Regions from separate parts of the Streptomyces sp. NBC_00569 genome, predicted to be linked through region 1. Evidence: riboswitches for the same ligand, from Rfam matches in the RefSeq annotation. Region 1 holds a riboswitch; each other region holds the start of a gene.
The links. A riboswitch is a leader RNA that binds a small molecule or an ion and turns the genes downstream of it on or off. The one in region 1 is predicted to bind cobalamin.

Region 1 (2,191 bases):
CCGTCCTCGACCCGCAGGAGGTGCCGGTCGGTGTGGTGACCTCGCTGATCGGCGTACCGGCCTTCGTCCTCGTCCTGTACCGCACCCGGAGCCTGCGCCGATGACCGTCCCGACGATGCGCACCACCACCGCCGACGGGCTGCGGGCCGACCGGGTCCGCCGCGAAACCGGCGGACACCTCATCCTGGACGGCGTGAGCGTGCACCCGGCGCCCGGAGGCATCACGGGCCTCATCGGACCCAACGGCTCGGGCAAGACCACGCTCCTGCGCCTGCTCGCGGGCATCCTCACCCCCCAGGCCGGAGTGGTGACCCTGGACGGCTCACCGCTGAGCGCCGTCCGCCGCAGGGACTTCGCGCGCCGCGTCGCCGTGGTCGAGCAACAGGCCGACACGCAGGTCGAGTTGACCGTCGAGGACGTCGTGCGTCTGGGGCGCGTCCCCCATCGCAAGGCATGGATGCCACCGTCGGCACAGGACGAGGAGGCCGTACGTTCCGCGCTCGCCCGCACCGATCTCACCGACCGGGCCCACCGGCACTGGCACACCCTCTCCGGCGGTGAGCGCCAGCGCGTCCAGATCGCCCGTGCCCTCGCGCAACGACCACGCGAACTCCTTCTGGACGAGCCGACCAACCACCTGGACATCCAGCACCAGTTGGACCTCCTCGACCTGCTCGCGGAACTCCGGCTCACCAGCGTCATCGCCCTGCACGACCTCAACCTGGCCGCGATGTACTGCGACCAGCTCGTCGTCCTCCGGCAGGGGCGGGTGATCGCTGCCGGCGCGCCCTGTGACGTACTCACCGAAGAGCTCATAGCGCGGGTCTACGGAGTGCGCGCGACCGTTTTCCCGGCCACCACCGAGCAGGGGGAGGCCCCGTACATCCGGTTCCTGAGAACGCCCGCTCCCTGAGGCGGCACTGCCGTACCGCACGCAAGGCTTCGTGGGCAGCGACCATGACCAAGATCACGGCGGGCGGCCCGGTCTTGGCCGTGCGCCCCTTACGCGGTACGGTCTGACCGATATTGACGATGGCAACGCGGAAGCCGGTGGGAATCCGGCACGGTCGCGCCACTGTGAGACGAGCCACTCGCCCGGACGGGCGGGGACCTCGCGAGTCAGACCCGCAGCTGTCGTACTTGTGCACCACCGAGATGGGACGCGAACTCCCAGAGGAGGTCCTGCCATGGCGCAGACCGTCGCTCAGCCGACAGCCACCACCCCCGTTCTTCCCGCAGCGCTGCCCCTGAAGGCGATTGCCCCTTGGGCAGCCTTCTTCGGCATCCTGATGCTGGTCCTGCTCTACTTCGTCGGCGCCGAACAGGGCGCCACCGCCGTCGTCTCCGGCGAGAGCGTTCATGAATGGGTGCACGACGCCCGCCACCTGCTCGGCTTCCCCTGCCACTGACGAGGGACGCCACAAAGCTCATGAACTCCGCAACAGTGAGAAACCTCCTCGTACGGGGCATGCTCGCCGGCCTGGGTGCCGGTCTGCTCGCCCTCGTCGTCGCCTACCTCCTCGGCGAACCCAGCGTCGACAGCGCCATCGGCTACGAGGAGGCCCACGCACCCGCGCACCACCACGAGGTCGAACTCGTCAGCCGCAGCCTGCAGTCCACCGCGGGCCTCGCCACCGGCATCCTGCTCTACGGCGTCGCCTTCGGCGGCATGGCCGCCCTCGCGTACTGCTTCGCGCTCGGCCGCGTCGGCCGCTTCACCCCACGGGCCACGGCCCTCCTGCTCTCCGGCACGGCCCTGCTCGCCGTGTATGTCGTGCCGTTCCTGAAGTACCCCGCCAACCCGCCGTCCGTCGGCGATCCCGGCACCATCAGCAAACGCACGACGCTGTACTTCCTGATGATGCTGCTCAGCGTGCTCCTCGCCGTCGCCGCGGTGATCATCGGCAAACGGCTCGTTCCCCGCCTGGGCACCTGGTACGCCACTGTGGCGGCGGTCGGGTTCTTCGTCCTCGCGATCGGGCTCGCGTACGCCTTCCTGCCGGTCGTCAACGAGGTGCCGAAGGACTTCCCCGCAGCGCTGCTGTGGCGGTTCCGCACCTCGGCCCTCGCCATCCAGCTCACTCTGTGGACCGGATTCGGCCTGATCTTCGGCGAGTTGGCGCAGCGTCAGCTCGCTCCGCGCGCCGGGGCCGTCCCATCCGGCGCCGCAACTCCCGTACCCCACTGAGAG
Region 2 (2,191 bases), 7.4 Mb from region 1:
AGCGTGGCGAGGGACTTCTCCATGTCGTTGACCCAGATGTTGCGACCGTTGACGACGCCCGCCACCAGGCGCTTGCCGGGCAGGCCACCGACGCCGGCGAGGGCGTCGAGGTTGGCGGCCGCGGTGTCGGTGAAGTCCAGGGCCAGACCGTCGACAGGGGCCTTGGCCAGGACCGGCAGGGCGTCGCCGAGCCGGTCGAAGTACGAGGCGACCAGCAGCTTGGACCGGTCGCTGAGGGCGCCCAGGTCGCGGTAGGCGCGGGCGGCGGCGTTCAGCTCCGCCGGTGTGCGGTCCTGGACGAGTGCGGGCTCGTCGAGCTGAACCCACTCGGCGCCCGCGGCGCGCAGGTCGGCGAGGACCTCTGCGTACACGGGAAGCAGCCGGTCGAGCAGAGTGAGCGGGTCGAAGTCGGCCGCGACGCCCGGCGCGGGCTTGGCGAGCAGCAGATACGTGACCGGGCCGACCAGGACGGGGCGGGCGGCGAGTCCCAGGGAGAGGGCCTCCTCGAGCTCGGACACCTGCTTGGTCGAGTCCGAGGAGAACACCGTGTCCGGGCCCAGCTCCGGCACCAGGTAGTGGTAGTTGGTGTCGAACCACTTCGTCATCTCCAGCGGCGCGACATCCTGCGTGCCGCGCGCCATGGCGAAGTAGCCGTCCAGGGCGTCTGTGTCGACAGCTGTGCGGTGGCGTTCGGGGATCGAACCGACCATGACGGTGGTGTCCAGGACGTGGTCGTAGTACGAGAAGTCGCCCGTGGGGACTTCCTCGATGCCGGCGCCGGCGAGTTCCTGCCAGTTCTTGCGGCGCAGGTCGGCGGCTGTGTCCCGAAGGGCGTCGGCGGAGACGCGGCCCTTCCAGTAGCCCTCGATCGCCTTCTTGAGTTCGCGATTCCGTCCCTGGCGGGGGTAGCCGTACACGGTGGCCCGTGCTCCCGCGGCTGTGGTCTTGGTGGTCACGGAGTTCTCCTTCGAGAGACGTATCCCTGAGATCCCGAAGACTCACGCGGCCAGAAGGGAGTGACAGACCGGCGGCACGACCTCGCGCGGCAAAGGCGCGGTCATCCGCTCGATATGTACGCCGACCCGCCCACGAGGTCACCGGGATGTCCGCGCACGCGTCATACGCGCACGGGCAGTTGGCAGGTCTTCGGACTCGCGGGCGCGCCTCGTGTCGTACGAGGCTCCTACTGGCCGTCGCTTCCCAGGTCCCGTTCCTCGGGCCCAGTGCGTATGACGGCGGTCGTTCCCACTCACCGCTGCGGGGCAGTCCCGGATTCCCACCGGGTTCCCTCTTGCGACGCATCCCGTCTGGCGGACGGGGCGAACCAGCTGCACCGGTCACCCTACGGGGTGCCGCTGACACACGAGCGGACCGGTCCAGGATGCGGATGGTGAGGTGAGGCACGTCGGCGGAGGGTCGGACCACGAAAGAGGGGCGGGAACCGGAATCCGGTCTGGTTCCCGCCCCGCGCTCCGACCGCCTCCGGCCCTCAATCCGGATGCGGTACCCGGGCCCCTCAGCCCTGGTGGTCGTTGACGGTGCCTTCTCGCTCGTACTCGTGGAAGCAGCGGCCTGTCTTGCGGCCCAACAGGCATGCCTCGACTATGTGTTGAAGCGTGTCGGCGGCGCGTAGAGCGGTTCCTTGAATTCCTAGTAGAGGGGTTTCGCGATGGCGGCGACGGTGTCGAGGCCGATGAGGTCCGCGAGCCACAGCCGGCCCATGGGGTGAGCGCAGCCGAGTTCCATGCCGTGGTCGACGTCGGTCGGGTTGGCGAAGCCGGACTCGGTCGCGCGGATCGCCGACAGGAGGTGTCCAGGAGGTCGGTGAAGGTGATGCGGTCCGTGGCCGTGCGCGCCTCTTCGATCGTCAACTTGCTCTTTCGCGCGGCCTTTTCGAGCGAGGTGACGATTCGGTCGCGTGCGCCCTCGGCGGCTGTGGCATCTGCTTCGCAGACGACGGTGTCGAGGTCGACCCGTGCACAGACCTCGGTACGGTACGTCGGCACGCATGGCACTTGAGACCCGCGCCGCCACTCCCCGAGGGTCCGCCGATCTCTCACAGGAGTATGCCGACCGTTGATCTACACGCACCAACTCGCCTGTGCAGGAGCCGAGTTGCAGTGAGGTGCGCGTGTGAGTCGTGAAGAGTTCGCGCACGATTCTCGGGATCCGGTCACAGGAGCGGAAAGCT
Region 3 (2,191 bases), 6.0 Mb from region 1:
GGGCCTGACCCTGCCGGCCGCCGGTCTGGTCGGTGCGGGCGCCGAGTTCCTCACCAAGCAGGGCTCGTGGGGCGTCGCCGTCACCGCGCTGCTCCTGATCGCCGGCGCGGGCACCATCTGGGCGCTGTCGCGGCGCAACTCGATCGACCACACGAACGTCACGGACGACGACATCGACGGCGCCGACGTCCCGGACGAGCCCGCAGGCGTCGTGACCACCGCGATCGCGGCCGTCACCCCGCCGCCCACCGGCACGGTCGCCGGCCTGGACACCGACGTGAAGACCACCATTCCCGCCTCGCCCGCCCCGCCCTCCGCGGAGCCCGCGCGACCGGCCACGGTCTAAGGAAGCAGCAGCGCTATGCACATCGACTGGGCAGCACTCGGCTCCGTGTTCGGAGTCAGCCTCGTGATCACGGTGGCCCTCGTGGGCCTGTTCACCCTCGGCATCGTCGGCCTCACCAAGCGGGAGTCCGCGGCGGCCCAGGGCAACTCGGCGGCGCTGGCCGTCTCCGGCGCGTACGCCTGCTTCGCCCTGTGCGCGGCGGCCGTCGGGTACGGGATCTTCCTGATCGTCGCCTGACCGGAGGTAACCGGCAGGAGTGCGGGGTGCGGGACGCGAAGGCGTCCCGCACCCCGCTTCGTGTGTGCCTCAGCACACTCTCCCTTCGCAGGTCAACGGCAAGTTGACGGGCGTTCGCGGAGCGTGGTGGACTTCCGGGGCCATCTACGGCAGCAGGAGAGGAAGCCGGTGCGAATCCGGCGCGGTCCCGCCACTGTCACCGGGGAGTGATCCCCGCGAGCCAGGAACTCTCGCCGCCGGTCTCTTCCAACCAGGGCGTGGACACCCTGAGTGAGGACATATCGCCATGCGCGGCTGCCAGTTGCGGGTGCTCCCGCCGAGAACGAGTACAAGGGTTCCGTTCGCCGTAGCGGCGGGCTGACCGTGCGAGCCGAGCGCGTCTTCGCGTACGGCAGCGCCGCCGGACTCCTCGGTGACCTCCTGTTCGGCGATCCGCGCCGCGGGCATCCGGTCGCCGCGTTCGGGCGGGCCGCGGGCGCCGTCGAGCGAGTGCTGTGGAGCGACCACCGCGGGTGGGGCGCGCTGCACACCGCCGTGTGCGCCGGGGGCGCCGCCGTCGCCGGTGGCCTCGCCGCGCGCGCCGTGCGCCGCTCCCCCGCCGCCTCCCTCGCACTGACCGCCGCCGCCACCTGGGCTGTGGTCGGCGGTACGTCGCTGGGGCGCGAGGCGCGCGCCATCGGGGGCGCGCTGGCCGCCGGTGACGTGGACGCGGCACGCGAGCGGCTGCCGCATCTGTGCGGGCGTGACCCGCAGGCCCTGGACGCGGACGGGATCGCGCGGGCCGTCGTCGAGTCCGTAGCCGAGAACACCTCCGACGCCGTCGTGGGCGCGCTCGTGTGGGGCGCCGTCGCCGGGGTCCCCGGGCTCGTCGCCTTCCGCGCCGTGAACACCCTGGACGCCATGGTCGGGCACAAGTCGGCCAGGTACCGCCGTTACGGCTGGGCGTCCGCGCGCCTCGACGACGTGGCCGGCTGGCCGGGGGCGCGGCTGACCGGCGTGCTCGCCGCGGTCGCGGGCGGCCGTCCGCGCGGCGCGCTCACCGCGTGGCGCGAGGACGCGCGGCTGCACCCGAGCCCCAACGCCGGTGTCGTCGAGGCCTCGTTCGCGGGGGCGCTCGGGGTGCGGCTCGGGGGCACGTTGTCGTACGGCGGGCGGGTCGAGAACCGGCCCGTGCTGAACGCGTCGGGCCGGTCCGTGGAGACCGCCGACGTCGAGCGGGCGGCGCGGCTCTCGCGGCGCGTGAGCTGGCTGGCCCTCGGCGTGTGTGTCGCCGGGCGGGCACTGTTGCGGAGGGGGAAGTCGTGAGTGGTGGCGGACTGCTGGTGGCAGGGACCACGTCCGATGCCGGGAAGAGCGTCGTCACCGCCGGCATCTGCCGGTGGCTGGTGCGCCAGGGGGTGAAGGTCGCGCCGTTCAAGGGACAGAACATGTCCCTCAACTCCTTCGTGACGCGCGAGGGCGCCGAGATCGGCCGTGCGCAGGCCATGCAGGCGCAGGCCGCCCGCGTCGAGCCGAGCGCCCTGATGAACCCCGTACTGCTGAAGCCGGGCAGTGACCGGAGCAGCCAGGTGGTGCTCATGGGCAGGCCGGTGGGCGAGTTGAGCGCCC

Region 2: it holds a riboswitch for cobalamin, as region 1 does, so the genes downstream of both, metE (5-methyltetrahydropteroyltriglutamate--homocysteine S-methyltransferase) here and OHO83_RS06515 (CbtB domain-containing protein) in region 1, are expected to answer to the same signal.
Region 3: it holds a riboswitch for cobalamin, as region 1 does, so the genes downstream of both, OHO83_RS33395 (cobalamin biosynthesis protein) here and OHO83_RS06515 (CbtB domain-containing protein) in region 1, are expected to answer to the same signal.

The regions. Positions count from the first base shown of each region.
Region 1 is NZ_CP107783.1:1,391,084-1,393,274, reverse strand. It holds gene OHO83_RS06525 (FecCD family ABC transporter permease) at 1-104, shown strand, start outside; gene OHO83_RS06520 (ABC transporter ATP-binding protein) at 101-913, shown strand; cobalamin riboswitch at 1,005-1,149, shown strand; gene OHO83_RS06515 (CbtB domain-containing protein) at 1,188-1,409, shown strand; gene OHO83_RS06510 (CbtA family protein) at 1,430-2,188, shown strand.
Region 2 is NZ_CP107783.1:8,815,891-8,818,081, forward strand. It holds gene metE (5-methyltetrahydropteroyltriglutamate--homocysteine S-methyltransferase) at 1-956, opposite strand, end outside; cobalamin riboswitch at 1,121-1,344, opposite strand; partial or broken gene OHO83_RS47125 (3-hydroxyacyl-CoA dehydrogenase family protein) at 1,517-1,812, opposite strand; gene OHO83_RS39820 (hypothetical protein) at 2,134-2,191, shown strand, end outside.
Region 3 is NZ_CP107783.1:7,424,568-7,426,758, reverse strand. It holds gene OHO83_RS33405 (inorganic phosphate transporter) at 1-346, shown strand, start outside; gene OHO83_RS33400 (hypothetical protein) at 362-583, shown strand; cobalamin riboswitch at 694-835, shown strand; gene OHO83_RS33395 (cobalamin biosynthesis protein) at 947-1,888, shown strand; gene OHO83_RS33390 (cobyric acid synthase) at 1,885-2,191, shown strand, end outside.